3 regions of the Kocuria sp. WN036 genome follow, and region 1 is predicted to be linked to each of the others. Evidence: riboswitches for the same ligand, from Rfam matches in the RefSeq annotation. Region 1 holds a riboswitch; each other region holds the start of a gene.
The links. Region 1 has a riboswitch for S-adenosylmethionine ahead of CK505_RS13340 (MetQ/NlpA family ABC transporter substrate-binding protein). Riboswitches for the same ligand answer to the same signal wherever they lie in the genome.
Positions count from the first base shown of each region.

Region 2: it holds a riboswitch for S-adenosylmethionine, as region 1 does, so the genes downstream of both, CK505_RS00185 (cobalamin-independent methionine synthase II family protein) here and CK505_RS13340 (MetQ/NlpA family ABC transporter substrate-binding protein) in region 1, are expected to answer to the same signal.
Region 3: it holds a riboswitch for S-adenosylmethionine, as region 1 does, so the genes downstream of both, CK505_RS00040 (LLM class flavin-dependent oxidoreductase) here and CK505_RS13340 (MetQ/NlpA family ABC transporter substrate-binding protein) in region 1, are expected to answer to the same signal.

Region 1 covers NZ_NSKF01000021.1:55,991-61,063, forward strand. The annotation lists gene CK505_RS13325 (cation acetate symporter) at 1-228, shown strand, start outside; gene CK505_RS13330 (GlsB/YeaQ/YmgE family stress response membrane protein) at 450-722, shown strand; gene dxr (1-deoxy-D-xylulose-5-phosphate reductoisomerase) at 854-2,128, shown strand; SAM riboswitch class IV at 2,173-2,289, shown strand; gene CK505_RS13340 (MetQ/NlpA family ABC transporter substrate-binding protein) at 2,390-3,283, shown strand; gene CK505_RS13345 (methionine ABC transporter ATP-binding protein) at 3,280-4,359, shown strand; gene CK505_RS13350 (methionine ABC transporter permease) at 4,356-5,015, shown strand.
Region 2 covers NZ_NSKF01000001.1:35,861-40,933, reverse strand. The annotation lists gene CK505_RS00195 (MFS transporter) at 1-425, opposite strand, end outside; gene CK505_RS00190 (cobalamin-independent methionine synthase II family protein) at 672-1,889, opposite strand; gene CK505_RS00185 (cobalamin-independent methionine synthase II family protein) at 1,930-3,132, opposite strand; SAM riboswitch class I at 3,146-3,249, opposite strand; gene CK505_RS00180 (3-hydroxybutyrate dehydrogenase) at 3,442-4,206, shown strand; gene CK505_RS00175 (IclR family transcriptional regulator) at 4,310-5,073, opposite strand, start outside.
Region 3 covers NZ_NSKF01000001.1:2,748-7,820, reverse strand. The annotation lists gene CK505_RS00050 (maleylpyruvate isomerase N-terminal domain-containing protein) at 97-774, shown strand; gene CK505_RS00045 (CoA-binding protein) at 859-1,323, shown strand; SAM riboswitch class IV at 1,466-1,580, shown strand; gene CK505_RS00040 (LLM class flavin-dependent oxidoreductase) at 1,659-3,077, shown strand; gene CK505_RS00035 (Vms1/Ankzf1 family peptidyl-tRNA hydrolase) at 3,171-4,301, opposite strand; gene CK505_RS00030 (hypothetical protein) at 4,462-4,680, shown strand; gene CK505_RS00025 (SDR family oxidoreductase) at 4,720-5,031, opposite strand.

The DNA of each region.
Region 1 (5,073 bases):
ATCGTCTTCTCCCCGGTCATGTCCGGCTCCGAGACGTCGATGATCCCGACCGCCGACTTCGCGTGGTTCCCGCTGCAGAACCCGGGCATCGTCTCGATCCCGGCCTCCTTCCTGCTCGGCTTCATCGGTTCCATGACGGAGCGCCGTCTCGAGGACCCGATCAAGCAGTCCGAGATGGAGGTGCGCTCCCTCACAGGCATCGGCGCCGAGAAGCCCGTCGCCCACTGACGGATTCCCGCTCCCACCTGGGAGGATCCACCGGCCCGCCCGAAGCCCCGGCTTCCGGCGGGCCGGTCCGCGTCCGGGGGAACGCGTCGATTGGCTAACGGGAACAGACAGGCGGCTGACCGTCGGCTAGGGTGAGGCGCAGAAGCAACCTCAGGGTATTCCAGGGATACTCGCCGGTTGCGTACAATAAAAGTCCCTCCCGGGACGGATAAGGAGCCATCATGGGAATCATCAGCTGGATCATCCTCGGCCTCATCGCAGGCGCCCTCGCCAAGCTCATCATGCCGGGCAGCCAGGGTGGCGGCATCATCGTCACGATCGTCCTCGGCATCGTGGGGGCCCTCCTCGGAGGCTTCCTCGGCTCGCTGATCGGCATCGGGGACCTGGAGTCCGCGTTCGACATCGGCACTATCATCACCGCCGTCGTGGGAGCCCTCATCGTGCTCTTCATCTGGGGCGCGGTCTCCGGCCGCAAGGGTCGCGCCACGCGCTGATCCCACCCCCGTCGGTCGCCGAGGCCCCGTCCACCGCTCCCGGTGGACGGGGCCTCGGCCCGTTCCGGGCCGTCCGCAGGCACCCCCTGCGGGCACCGCACCGAGGAGTGGCGCTGGGGGATACTGGGGCCATGACGCCCCCCGCCACCTCGCCCCGCACCCGCCCGACACCCGAGCTGCGCGCCCTGGCCGCCGCCGGCCCCCGCCGGATCAGCGTCCTCGGGTCGACGGGCTCGATCGGCACCCAGGCGCTCGACGTCGTGCGGGCCGCCCGCGAGCTCGAGGGCGCGGACCCGTTCACCGTGGTCGCCCTCGCCGCCGGAGCACGGCACCTCGAGCTCCTCGCCGAGCAGGCCCTCGAGACCCGCGCCGCGCTCGTGGCGACCAGCGGCACCGCCCAGGACGCCGCCCGGCTGGCCGGCCTCATCGCGGACCGGGCCGCGTCCGCCGGGGCCGGGGGATACCGCCCGGACGTCGTGCACGGGCCCGACGCCGCGTCCGCGGCCGCCGCCCACCCCGACGCCGACCTCGTGCTCAACGGGATCACCGGCTCCATCGGGCTCGCCCCCACGCTGGCGGCGCTGCGGGCCGGGCACCGGCTCGCCCTGGCGAACAAGGAGTCTTTGATCGCCGGCGGCGCCCTGGTCAAGGCCGCCGCCGCGGCCACCGGGGACCCGGACGCCCTGATCCCCGTGGACTCCGAGCACTCCGCGCTGGCGCAGGCGCTGCGCGGCGGCACCGCCGCGGAGGTGGACCGGCTCGTGCTGACGGCCTCCGGCGGGCCCTTCCGCGGCCGGTCCCGGGCGGAGCTCGAGACGGTCACGCCCCGGGACGCGCTGCGCCACCCGACGTGGGACATGGGCCTGATGGTGACGACCAACTCGGCGACCATGGTGAACAAGGCCCTCGAGGTGCTCGAGGCCCACCTGCTCTTCGACGTCCCCCTCGAGCGCATCGACGTGGTGGTCCACCCCCAGTCGGTCGTGCACTCCATGGTCCAGTTCGTGGACGGCTCCACCCTCGCCCAGGCCTCGCCCCCGGACATGCGCCTGCCCATCGCCCTCGGTCTGGCCTGGCCGCACCGGGTGCCCGGGGCCGCCCTGCCGTGCGACTGGACGCGCGCCACGGAGTGGACCTTCGAGCCCCTCGACCCGGTGGCATTCCCCGCCGTCGAGCTCCTCAAGGCGGCGGGGGAGCGGGGCGGGACCTTCCCCGCCGTGTTCAACGCGGCCAACGAGGAGGCGGTGCACGCCTTCCACGACGGCCGGATCCGGTTCCCCGCCATCGTGGACACGGTCGAGGCGGTGCTGGGCGAGCACGACGACGCAGGCCCGCTGGAGCTCGAGGCCGTGCTGGCGGCCGAGCGCTGGGCCCGCGGGCGGGCCCGCGAGGTCCTCGCCCGCTGACCGGGCCGGGCCCGGCCCCGCCGCACGTGCTAGACTGTCGGGCGGATGACGAGTCCCAGCGTGCAGCCCTGGCTTGCTGGGCGGCAACCCTCTCCCGTAGTGGGGTGCCCCAGGTGAACCATCCGGCACCGGCCGACGACGGCCGGCGGCAAGTACGGTCCGACCGCGCACGCGCCCTCCGGCGCGCCCTCGACCGTGGCCGCCGGACCCGTTGGCCCCGGTGGAGACCTCCGACACCCCGGACCCACGGAAAGGCACCACATGCGATCGCAGCGCCTCCCCTTCCTCGCCCTGGCCACGACCCTCGGCCTCGCCCTCACCGCCTGCGGCGGCTCCGCCGGGGAGTCCTCCGGCGAGGGCGTGCTGGCCGACGACAAGGTCACCATCGGCGTGGTGGGCACCGACCCGACCCACGACGCCCTCCAGCGGGTGGCCGAGGAGCAGGGCATCACCGTCGAGTACGTCGACTTCTCCGACTACAACCAGCCGAACCCCGCCACCGAGTCCGGTGACGTGGAGATGACCTGGTTCCAGCACGTCCCGTTCCTCGCCGACTACAACAACGCGGCCGGCGGCTCCATCACCCCGATCGGCTCGACCTCGATCTACCCGCTGGGCCTGTACTCCAACCAGTACGACTCCGTGGAGCAGTTCCAGGAGGGCGACGAGATCGCGGTGCCCAACGACGCCGTGAACCTCTCCCGGGCCCTGCTCGTGCTCGAGGCCGCAGGTCTCGTGGAGCTGAGCAGCGACACCCTCATCCCCACCGAGCTCGACGTCGACACCGAGGCCTCCACGGTGCGGGTCACGCCGGTCTCCGCGGAGCAGACGGTGCTCTCGCTCGACTCGGTGGCCGGCTCGGTCATCAACAACGACTTCCTCTCGCGGGCCGACATCGACCCGCAGTCCGCGCTCGCCCAGGACGACCCCGAGTCCGAGGGCTCCCGCGCCTACGTCAACCTCTTCACCACCACGGAGGAGCTCGCCGACGACGAGACCCTCCGGCAGGTCGCGGACCTCTACCACGAGCAGGCCGTGCTCGACGCCGAGATGGAGGAGACCAAGGACACCGCCGTGCCGCTGCAGCTGGAGCCGGAGGAGCTCCAGGAGCTGACCGCGCGCTACCAGCAGGAGCTGAAGGACCAGGAGCAGTGAGCGCGGCGGTCCCCGCCGGGCCGCCCGCACCCGGGCGCCCGGACGAGGTGCTCGTCTCCTTCCGCAACGTCTCCAAGACCTTCCGCACCGGCTCGGGGCGGGCGGCGCGCGAGGTGCTCGCGGTCGACGACGTCACCCTCGACGTCCGCCGCGGCGAGATCTTCGGCGTGATCGGCTACTCCGGGGCGGGCAAGTCCACCCTCGTGCGCCTGATCAACGGGCTCGAGCCCGTGTCCTCGGGCTCCCTGACCGTGGAGGGCTTCGAGGTGGCCGGCCGGCGCGAGACCGAGCTGGCGCCCGTGCGGCAGGAGATCGGGATGATCTTCCAGCAGTTCAACCTCTTCACCTCCCGCACCGTCGCCGGCAACGTCGAGTATCCGCTCAAGCGGGCCGGCTGGCCGAAGGAGAAGCGCCGGGCGCGGGTGGCCGAGCTGCTCGAGTTCGTGGGCCTCGCCGCCCGCGCCGGCAACTACCCGGAGCAGCTCTCCGGCGGGCAGAAGCAGCGCGTGGGCATCGCCCGCGCCCTGGCGACCAGCCCGAAGCTGCTCCTGGCCGACGAGTCGACGAGCGCCCTCGACCCGGAGACCACCCAGGAGGTGCTGCAGGTGCTGCAGCGGGTCAACCGGGAGCTCGGGATCACGATCGTGATCATCACCCACGAGATGGACGTGGTCCGCGCGATCGCCGACCGCGTGGCCGTGATGCAGGACGGGAAGGTCGTGGAGCACGGCTCCACCGTGGACATCTTCGCCCGGCCCCGCACCGAGACCGCCCGCCGCTTCGTCTCCTCCGTCCTGCACTCGGTGCCCGACGCCCGTGAGGTCGAGCGGCTGCGCCGCGCCCACCGGGGGCGCCTGGTGATCGTGGACGTCGGCGACGGCGTGGACATCGGCGGGGTGCTCTCGGACGGCGCCGCCCGCGGGGTCCGCTTCACCATCGCCTACGGCGGGATCAGCGTGCTCCAGGAGCAGTCGTTCGGGTCCCTGACCTTCGAGCTGACCGGTGCGGACGCGGCCGTGCAGGCCGTGGTCGACGAGATGTCCCGCATCACGACCCTGAGAGAGGTGGCCGCGTGAACGACTGGTCCGTCCTGGGACCCGAGCTGCTGTCCGCGCTCGGGGAGACCCTCTACATGGTGGCGGTCACGCTGCTGCTCGCCGGCCTGCTCGGTCTGCTCGTGGGCGTCGGCCTCTACGTCACCCGCCGGGGCAACATCCTGGAGAACCGGGCGGTGCACGAGGGCCTCAACCTCGTGGTGAACTTCGTCCGGCCGATCCCGTTCATCATCCTGCTTGCCGCGCTGGGACCGGTGACCCAGGGGGTCGTCGGGACCCGGCTGGGGCCCAACGCCGCGATCTTCGCGATGACCATCGGGGCCATGTTCGCGGTGGCGCGCATCGTCGAGCAGAACCTCATGAGCGTGGACCCCGGGGTCGTGGAGGCGGCCCGCTCCATGGGCGTCTCCCGCGGCCGCATCATCACCACGGTGATCCTGCCCGAGGCGCTGGGCCCCCTGGTGCTCGGCTACACCTTCCTGGTCATCGGCATCACCGACATGTCGGCGATGGCCGGGGCCATCGGCGCCGGCGGCCTGGGCGACTTCGCCCTGCGCCTGGGCTACCAGCGGTTCAACGACGAGGTCACGTGGGCGGCGGTCGCCGTCATCGTGGTCCTTGTCCAGCTCGTGCAGGTGGCGGGCAACCGGCTGGCCCGCCGGATCCTGCGCCGCTGAGGCGCCCGCCCCGCAGCCCACCGACGGCCGGTGCGCCTCCCTCCCGGGAGGGCGCCGG
Region 2 (5,073 bases), on a different contig from region 1:
CCGCCGGCCGAGAAGCCCTGCATGATGCGCAGGAGCACCAGGAAGATCGGGGCCCAGATGCCGATCGTCGCGTAGGTGGGGAGCATGCCGATCAGCATCGTCGCGGCACCCATGCCCACCAGGGTGAGGACCAGGACGATCTTGCGGCCGTACTTGTCGCCGAGGTGGCCGGCGACCACCGCGCCCAGCGGGCGGAAGAGGAAGCTGATGCCCAGGGAGGCCCACGCGACCACCTGGGCGAGGCCGGCGTTCTCCTCGGACAGCGGCGCGAAGTACAGCGGCGCAAGGACGAAGGCCGCGGCCTGGGCGTAGATGAAGAAGTCGTACCACTCGATGGTGGTGCCCACGAGGGTGCCGGCGAGGACCTTGCGCTCCTCGCGCGACATCTCGTGCCGCCCGGCCGGGGCGGAGGATGGGTGCGCCATGGGATCTCCAGGGAATCGGGGACGGCGACGTCCGCGGCGGAACCGAACGCATCATGACCGAACGTTCGGTATTGCATTGCGATACTACGGGCGGAAGTGACGCCTGTCACCCTCCGGACGGAATAATCAAACCATGTATCACTAATGTGACACAGACCACCGGGGATGGAAACCGCCGGGCCCGGCCCTCGCAGGAGGACCGGGCCCGGCGGCGCGGCAGGGGCGTCGGGGACGCCGGGATGCGGCTCAGCGGTAGAGCCGCTCCGTGGCCAGGCGCGCTCCCTCGACGAGGGACTCGAGCTTGGCCCAGGCGATCTGCGGGTGCAGGCGCCCGCCCAGACCGCAGTCGGTCGACGCGACGACGTTCTCGCGGCCCACGACCGAGGCGAACTGCTCGATCCGGTCGGCCACCAGCTCCGGGTGCTCCACCACGTTCGTCGAGTGGGAGACCACGCCCGGGATGATCACGCGGCCCTCGGGCAGCGCGTGGTCCTTCCAGACCTTCCACTCGTGGGCGTGCCGGGCGGAGGCGCCCTCGAAGGTGTAGCCGCCGGCGTTGATGGTCAGCATCAGGTCCACGAGGTGCTTCAGCTCGAGGTCCGTGGTGTGCGGGCCGTGCCAGGAGCCCCAGCACAGGTGGAAGCGGACCTGCTCCTCGGGGATCCCCCGCAGCGCGTGGTTGAGCGCCTCGACGCGCAGCCGCGTGAACGCCAGGTAGTCCTCGACCGTGGGCTCGGGGTTGATCTGGTCCCAGGACTCCGCGATGGACGGGTCGTCGATCTGCACGGTCAGCCCGGCGTCCGTGATCGCCAGGTACTCCTCGCGCATCGCGTCGGCGCACGCGTAGACGAGCTCCTCGTCGGTCCTGTAGTACTCGTTCGTCACGCGCGCGGCGGAGCCGGGGGAGAGGGCGGCCACGAACCCGGTCTGCGCCCCGGTGGCCGCCATGGCCGCCCGGAGGTTGCGGACGTCCGAGGCCACGGCCTCCTGTCCCGTGTAGGTCAGCGGCCCGGTGATCTTGGGCTGCGTGGTCGAGGAGCGCCCGGTGAGGATGCCCGACGCCGGGTCCTCGTACGCCTCCCGGAAGCGCTCGCGGTCCCGGCGGTCCGGGAAGCTCGTGAGCACGATGTGGCCGGGCGAGGAGCGCCTCTTCTCCGTGGACGCCCACCGGTCCTCGTCGGTCGGGGTGAGCCCTCCGAGGCGGGAGAAAGAGTAGTTCCACCACGCGCCGTAGTCGACCGCGCTGGACATCGTGTGCCCGTACTCGCCGTCGTTGACCACGTCCACGCCGCTCTCGCGCTGCCGGCGCACCACGTCCTCGACGCCCACGGCGAGCTCGTCGGTGAGCTGCTCGAACGTGATGGCGCCCTCGGCGTGCCGCTGGTTGGCCTCGAGCAGCCGCGGGGTCCGCGGCAGGGAGCCCACGTGGGTGGTCTGCACGTGGTCGGTGTTCTGCATGGTCATGCGTGTCCTCCTGAGGGTCTGCGGGAAGGTCGGGGGCCGGTCAGGACCAGAGCCGGCGGGAGGCGAGCTCGGCCCCGCGGGCGAGGGTCTCGAGCTTCGCCGCGGCGATCTGCGGGTGGATCCGCCCGCCCAGGCCGCAGTCGGTCGAGGCGATCACGTTCTCGCGGCCCACCTGGCGGGCGAAGCGCTCGATCCGGTCGGCCACCAGCTCCGGGTGCTCCACCACGTTGGTGGCGTGGGAGACGATCCCCGGGATGATGATCTTGCCCTCAGGCAGCTCGTGGTCCTGCCAGACCTTCCACTCGTGCTCGTGCCGGGCGTTGGCGGCCTCGAAGCTGTAGCCGCCGGCCCTGATGGAGAGCATGAGCTCCACCAGGTGCTCGAACCCGAGGTCCGTGGTGTGCGGGCCGTGCCAGGAGCCCCAGCACAGGTGGAAGCGCACCTGCTCCTCCGGGATGCCCTCGAGGGCGTAGTTGAGGGCCTCGACCCGCTTGCGGGTGAACGCGAGGTAGTCCTCCACGTCGGGCTCGGGATTGACCTGGTCCCAGTTCTCCGCGATGGACGGGTCGTCGATCTGCACGATCAGCCCGGCGTCGGTGATCGCCCGGTACTCCTCGCGCATCACCTCGGCGCAGGCGGTCAGCACCTCGTCCTCGTCCGCGTAGTGGGTGTTCTCCAGCCGCGCGCACGAGCCCGGGGACAGCGCGGCGAGGTAGCCCTCGCTCGCGCCCGTGGCCTGCAGCCCGGCCTTGAGGTTGCGGATGTCCGCCTCCAGCGCCGCGTGGCCCGTGTACTCCAGCTTCCCGGTGATCTTCGGGAACGGCGCCTGCTTGCCCGTGGTGATGCCCGAGGAGGGGTCCGTGTACGCCTCGTGGAAGAGCCGGCGGTCCCGGCGGTCCCCGAAGCTCGTCAGGACCACCCTGCCGGGCGAGGAGCGCTGCGGCTCCTGCTCCCACAGGTCCACGTCGCCGGGGGTGAGGCCCGAGATCCGGGCGAAGACGTAGTGCCACCACGCGCCGTAGTCGACCTCCGCGGCCATGACGTGGCCGTACTCGCCGTCGTTGACCACGTCGATCCCGAGCTCGCGCTGTCGGCGGACCACGTCGACCACCGAGTCCTGCAGGAGCCGGTCGTACTCCGCCTCCGGGACGGCCCCCTTCGCCCGGTTGGCCTCGAGCAGCGCCGGGGTGCGCGGGAGGGACCCGGCGTGGGTCGTGCGGATGCGGTCGGCGCTTCGCAGCATGGGTCGTGCGTCCTTTCCATCGGTCCTGGCGGTAGCACCGGAGGCGGGACGGGGATGCCGTCGCCCGGGTTGCTGCGGCGTCGTCGAGCCAGATCTCTCGGCCGCTCTGGATGGTGACCCTGTCATCCAAGCGCACCCGTGCGCGCTGCGCCATTCGGCGCCCGGATGACGGACATGACGCCGTGTGACGCGACCCGGCGCGCACTCCCGGGAGGAGCTGTCCTTCGCGAACATGGCCTGGATCACATACCGTGGCGGTGATCCGTGCCCCTCACCCCGCGGGCACGACGGACCAGAGGAAGGACCCCCATGTCCCAGACGCCCCAGCAGCAGGACCTCGAGGGCCGCACGGCGCTCGTCACCGGTGGCGCGAGCGGCATCGGCCTGGCCGCCGCCCGGGCCCTCGCCGGCTCCGGCGCGCACGTGGTCGTGGCCGACGTCGACGAGGCCGGGGCGCAGCGCGTCGCGGACGAGCTCGGCGGCCGCGCGTGGGCCGTCGACCTGCTCGACACCGCGGCGCTCGCCGAGCTGAGCCTCGAGGTCGACGTGCTGGTCAACAACGCCGGCATCCAGAAGGTCGCCCCCCTCCAGGAGTTCGACCCCGCGGACTTCCACCGGATCCTGGTGCTGATGCTGGAGTCCCCGTTCCTGCTGGTGCGCGCCGCGCTGCCGCACATGTACGAGCGGGGCTGGGGGCGCGTCATCAACGTCTCCTCCGTGCACGGGCTGCGGGCGTCCCCCTACAAGAGCGCCTACGTCTCGGCGAAGCACGGCCTGGAGGGGCTGTCCAAGACCGTCGCGGTGGAGGGCGCGGCCCACGGGGTGACGAGCAACTGCATCAACCCCGGCTACGTGCGCACCCCGCTCGTCGAGAAGCAGATCGCCGACCAGGCGAGGGTGCACGGGATCCCCGAGTCCGAGGTGGTGGAGCGGATCATGCTCGGCGAGACGCCGATCAAGAAGCTCGTGGACCCGGAGGACGTCGGCAGCCTGGTCGCGTGGCTGGCCGGACCGCACGCGTCCATGGTCACCGGGGCCTCCTACACGATGGACGGCGGCTGGACGGCGCGCTGAGCCCGCCTCGGGCCGCGGCGGCGCACTGCGGCGCCGCGTCCGGACACCCCGGCGGCCCGGACTGACCTGGTGGTCCGGACGGTCCGCCGCCGGTCCGGGTCGCTCAGCGGTGACCCAGCTCCCGGGAGAGCCGGTGGGCCTCCGTGAGCAGGGCCCGGCCCAGGAGCTGCCGGCGCTCGCCGCTGAACCGGGGCTCGATGCCCGTGAGGCTCAGCGCGTAGACCGGCGCGCCCGTCGCGTCGAAGACCGCGGCGGCCATGCCCCAGCTGCCCTCGACGATCAGCCCCGGGTTCACGGCGAAGCCCTCCCGCCGGACGTCCGCGAGCAGCTCCCGGATCCGCTCGGGCGTGTGCAGCGGGCCCCACTCGGCGCGGGCCCCGGCCGTGGCCGCGAGGACCCGGTCCACCTCCGCGTCCGGGAGGTGGGCCAGGACCGCCAGCCCCGCCGAGGCCACGCCGAGCGGCAGCCGCAGCCCCTCGTAGAGGACGTGGGAGCGGATGGGGAAGGCGCCCTCCACGCGCGCCAGGCAGACCGTCTCCAGCCCGCGGCGGACCGAGAGGAACGCACTCTCGCCGGTGGCCTCCGCGAGCCGGCGCAGCGAGGGCCCGGCCAGCTCCCGGATCGGATAGCGGTGGGCCGCCACCGCGCCCAGCACGTACAGCTCGGGGCCCAGCTGCCAGGCCCCGGTCCCGGCGTCGCGGTCCACGAGGCCCTCCTCGGCCAGTCCCGTGAGCAACCGGTGCACAGTGGGGCGGGTCAGCCCGGTCTCGGCGGCGAGCTCCGCCACCGTGCTGCCCCGTTCCCGCCCCGCGACGGCCCGCAGCAGCTGCCCCACCCGGTGGACCACCTGGGTCCCCTGGCCCGTCG
Region 3 (5,073 bases), on a different contig from region 1:
GAACGTCCTCGGCGTGTTCCCTGGCAAATCCGTCGCATCCGTGGTGATCGCGACACATCGCTGGCACGGGAGCCCTCCGTGCCCCACCATGGACCCATGACGAGCCGCAGAAGCCCGGCCCGGGCGGACCTGGTATGCGACGCCTGCGCGGCGTTCGGCGCGGTCCTCGACGGGCTCGGCGACGACGACTCCTGGGCCGCCACTGGCTGCCCGGGGTGGTCGGTCCGGGACCTCACCCACCACTGCGCGATGGACGCCCTGCGGGGGCTGGTCGCGCTGCACACGCCCACCACCGCCCGCCCCGACCGGGACGCCGCGACCTACTGGACCGACTGGGGCGGCGATCCCGCGGGGGCCGCCGAGGCCCGGCGCCACACCCGCGTGGCCGCGTCCATGGTCCTGGACTGGGAGCCGGTGCGCGCCCTCCACCGCGAGACCACCCGGGCGCTCGTGCACGCCGCGCAGCACTGCGGCGACGGCGCGGTCCGCACCCAGGGGCACGTGCTGCGCGTCGAGGACCTGCTGAGCACCCTCGCGGTGGAGGCCACGGTCCACCACCTGGACCTGATCCAGCACCTGGACGGCTCCCCGGGTCCCGCCGTGGACGGGCTCGCCGAGGTCCGCCGGGTCCTCACCGACCTGTGGGAGCGGGAACCGCTCGAGCACTGGAGCGACGAGCACTTCGCCCGCGTGGGCACCGGCCGGGCGGAGCTGACCGCCCAGGAGCGTGCGGAGCTGGGCGCGCACGCGGACCTCCTGCCGCTCTTCTCCTGACCCTCCCCCTCCGCGAGGTCGCCGACACGTGCAATCCCGCGGAGGAAGAAGGAGGGGGAACGGGTTCCGTGCCAGGCTGGGGGCATGAGCCGCAACGACCCCGCCGTCATCGACCGCCTCATGACACGGCCCGGCCGGTGGGCCGTGGTGGGGCTGACCGGCAACACGGCCCGTCCGGCGCACTCGGTGGCGAAGCGGATCCGGGACGACCTCGGCATGACGATCGTCCCGGTCAACCCGAAGGGCGAGCCGGTGCACGGCGAGCCCGGCCACCGCACGCTCGCCGAGGTCCCGGGGCCGATCGACGTGGTGGACTGCTTCGTGAACTCCCGCCGCGTCGGCGCGGTGGTGGACCAGGCCATCGCCGTGGGCGCCGCCGCGGTGTGGCTGCAGCTGGGCGTCGTCGACGAGGACGCCGCCGCCCGGGCGGAGCGGGCCGGCCTCGACGTGGTCATGGACACCTGCCCCCTGATCGAGCTCCGGTCCCTGCTCCGGCGGGGCTGGACCCTGGACCCGGGCCGGACCCCGCCGCTCGCCCCGCCCGGCTGAACGACCCGGCTGAGCGACCCGGCGGAGCCGCCCGAACCGGGTGGGCGCAGGCCCGATGCGGGCCGGGACCGTCCCCGTGCGGCGGGACCGCACAGGGGTTGCACCCGGTCAGGGGCCACCCGCTAAGCTGTCCCCCGACGACGATGACGAGTCCCGACACGAAGCTCTGGCTGGTCGGGCGGCAACCCTCTCCCGTAGCGGGGTGCCCCAGATGAACATCGGGCCGCGGTGCACGTGCTCCGCGGCAAGTACGGCGCCCACCAGTGCGTCGGACCCGCGGGCAGGTCTCCACGACGCACGGGCGCGGGTCGGCATCGACCCGGGAGGAACACCCCATGAGCAAGCGCATCGCCCTGAACGCCTTCGACATGACCTGCGTGGGCCACCAGGCCCCCGGTCTGTGGAAGCACCCCCGCTCCCGGGCGGACGAGTACAACACGATCGAGTACTGGACGGACGTCGCCCAGGTCCTGGAGAAGGGGCTCTTCGACGCGCTGTTCCTCGCGGACGTCGTCGGGTACTACGACGTCTACCAGAACTCCGCGGCCCCGGTGATCCGGGACGCCACCCAGATCCCGGTCAACGACCCCTTCATGCAGATCTCCGCGATGGCGGCCGTGACGAAGCACCTCGGCTTCGGCGTGACGAGCGCGATCACCTACGAGCAGCCGTACCCACTCGCCCGGAAGTTCGCGACCCTCGACCACCTCACGAAGGGCCGGATGGGCTTCAACGTGGTGACGTCCTACCTGAAGTCGGCCGCCGAGAACCACGGGCTGACGGAGCAGATCTCCCACGACGAGCGCTACGAGATCGCCGAGGAGTTCATGGAGGTCTGCTACAAGCTCTGGGAGGGCTCCTGGGAGGACGGCGCGGTCCGGCGCGACCGGGTCAACGGGGTCTTCGCCGACCCGGCGCTCGTCCACCCGATCCAGCACCACGGCAGGTACTTCGACGTCCCCGGCATCGGGCTGACCGAGCCGTCCCCGCAGCGCACGCCGCTGATCTTCCAGGCCGGGGCCTCCTCCCGCGGGCGGGCGTTCGCCGGCCGCCACGCGGAGGCGGTGTTCGTGGGCGGCATCCGCCCGGACCTGACCCGGGTGGTGACCGACAAGCTGCGCGACGAGGCGGAGGCCGGCGGGCGGAACCGGGACGACCTCAAGATCTTCGCCATGCTGCACGTGATCGTCGACGAGACCGACGCGAAGGCCGAGCAGAAGCGCCGCGACTACGAGCGGTACGCGGACACCGACGGCGCGCTGGGCCTCGTGGGCGGCTGGTCCGGGCTGGACCTGGGCCGCTACGACGAGAACGACGTCCTGGAGTACATCAAGACCGACTCGATCCAGTCCTTCCTGACCCCCTTCACCACGGCCGACCCGCACAAGAAGTGGACGATCAAGGAGGTCGCCAAGCACATCTCGATGGGCGGCATGGGCGTGCCGATCGTCGGGTCCCCGCAGACCGTGGCCGACGAGCTCGAGCGGTGGATCGACGAGGGCGGGCTGGACGGCATCAACCTCGCCTACCACGTGTCCCCGGGCTCGTTCGAGGACTTCGTGGAGTGGGTCGTGCCGGAGCTGCAGAAGCGCGGCCGCTACCGCACCGGCTACGAGGGCACCACGCTGCGCGAGAACCTCTACGGCAAGGGGCAGACCAAGGTGCTCGGCACCCACCCCGCCGCCGCGTTCCGGGGCGCCTACGCGGGCAGGCCCTCCGCCGCGGACACCCCCGCCCGCCAGCTGGCCCTCTGACCCCCGTCCCCTGACCCCGCGGCTCCGCCGGGAGCACGGGGCAGGGCACGGACGAGGGGCCCCCGCGTGCGGGGGCCCCTCGTCCGTGCCGGGTCAGGACGCCGGTGCGGCGCTCCAGCGCAGCAGGGCCGCGACGTCCGTGCCGTGGGGCAGCGCCCCCGGCGGCACGAAGACGGGGCGGCCGTCGGTCAGCACCGCGGCGCGCACCAGCGCGGCGTCGGCGGAGACCCGGCCCAGCACGCCGGCGCCCACGGCCTCCGACTCCTCCAGGGCGATCCACGGCTCGGCGTCCAGGGCGATGAGCTGCTGCTCCGTGTCCAGGTGGGTGTCGTCGATCAGCAGCGTCTCCGCCTGGGCCTGCTGCAGGGCGGAGACCACGGGCGCCATCCCCGAGACGGCGGTGGGGTCCGCGCGTCCCTGCTGCTCGGCGAGCCGCTCGAGCAGCGCCTGCTGGCGGTGCGCCACGACCTCCGCCACGCGCTCCTCGACCTGGTGGTCGAAGTCGGCGGACTTGCTGCCCTCCGCCCGGGTGTTGGCGTCCACGACGCTCAGCATCCCTCGGCTCGCCTTGGACAGCTGCTCCTCGACCAGGCCCCGGGCCCGCAGGTCCCCGGCCAGGACGACGAGCTGGGCCCCGCTCTCGGCCACGACCTTGTCGATCTGCTCGGCCACCTGCTCGGTGTTGCGCCGCCACACGTCCTCCGTGTGCCGCTGCCAGCGCCCCTGCGACCAGCCGCCCCCGGGGAACTTCTTCAGGTGCTCGGTCTCGCCCTCGATCTGCTGCTCGTCCGCGGCCCGGACGCGGCTGGCGTGCTGGAGGCAGATCTCGCCGCCGTCCCGGCCCACCTCGGCGACCACGTACGGGAAGTCGTCCGGGCGGTGCCGGAACAGGGGAGTGAGATCGGGGACGTCCTCCACCTGGACGACACCGCTGCCGGCCCGGGGCCCGGGGAGGACCTCGTCGATCTCCACGGTGCCTCCGCGCACCAGCAGGTACCGGCACACCGGGTCCGGCACGCCCTCGGCCGGGCGCACGGCGGCCTCCACCGCGGCGAGGTCGGCCTTGCTCGCACCCTGGCGCTCCAGCTCTCGGCAGATGTTCTCCGGAAGCACGTCGATGGCGTGCAGCGAGTCGACGGTGCCGGTGCTGATGTCCGTGTACACGGTGCACCAGGGGCCCTTGCTCTTGAACAGTTCGGCGTAGCGGTGGAATCGGCTCGTCATGATCGACAACTCCTGCTGTTGAGCGGTGCTTCCTGTGGTGCAGACCACGTTATCCGACCACCAGGGGGCTGGGAACAGACGACCCGACGAGTAGGGTCGGAGGCACACGACCGGCCCCACGGCCGGTGGTCCCGCAGGTCCCACGACGCAGGAGGCAGTCATGAGCGACGTACCCGAGTACGACGAGGCCGACCGGCTCGAGCAGTCGATCGACGCCGATCAGCAGGATCTCGACGACCAGGACGAGGAGGCTCCGGTGCACGCGCCCGACCGCTCGGAGGCGTCCTCCCTCGAGGCGAACCCCGACGACCTCGTGGAGCAGGACCAGGAGGTCGTCCTCGACGAGCCGCAGGAGGTCTCCACGCTCGAGGAGGAGTGAGCCGCGCACCGCGCGGGGGCACGGACCCCGCGCGGTGCGTCACACCGCGGACCAGCCGCCGTCCGAGGGCATGATCACGCCGTTGACGTTGGAGGCGTCGTCGCTCGCGAGGAAGGCGATGACGGCGGCGACCTGCTCTGCCGTGGCCGTGGCACCGGGGGCGACCGCGTTGGTGCGGATGCCGTCCGCGGCGTGCGTGAGGGCGGTGCTCTTCGTCAGCCCGGCCACGGCGTGCTCGGAGGCGGTGTAGGCCGCGCCCGCGGCGGAGCCGCGCAGGGCCGCCTCGGAGGCCACGTTGACGATCGCGTCCCGTCCGGAGGCCCGGAGCAGCGGGATCGCCGCGCGGGCCACGGCGCCGCCCTCTTCATGGTGGTGCGGAACGGGCCCGGAAAA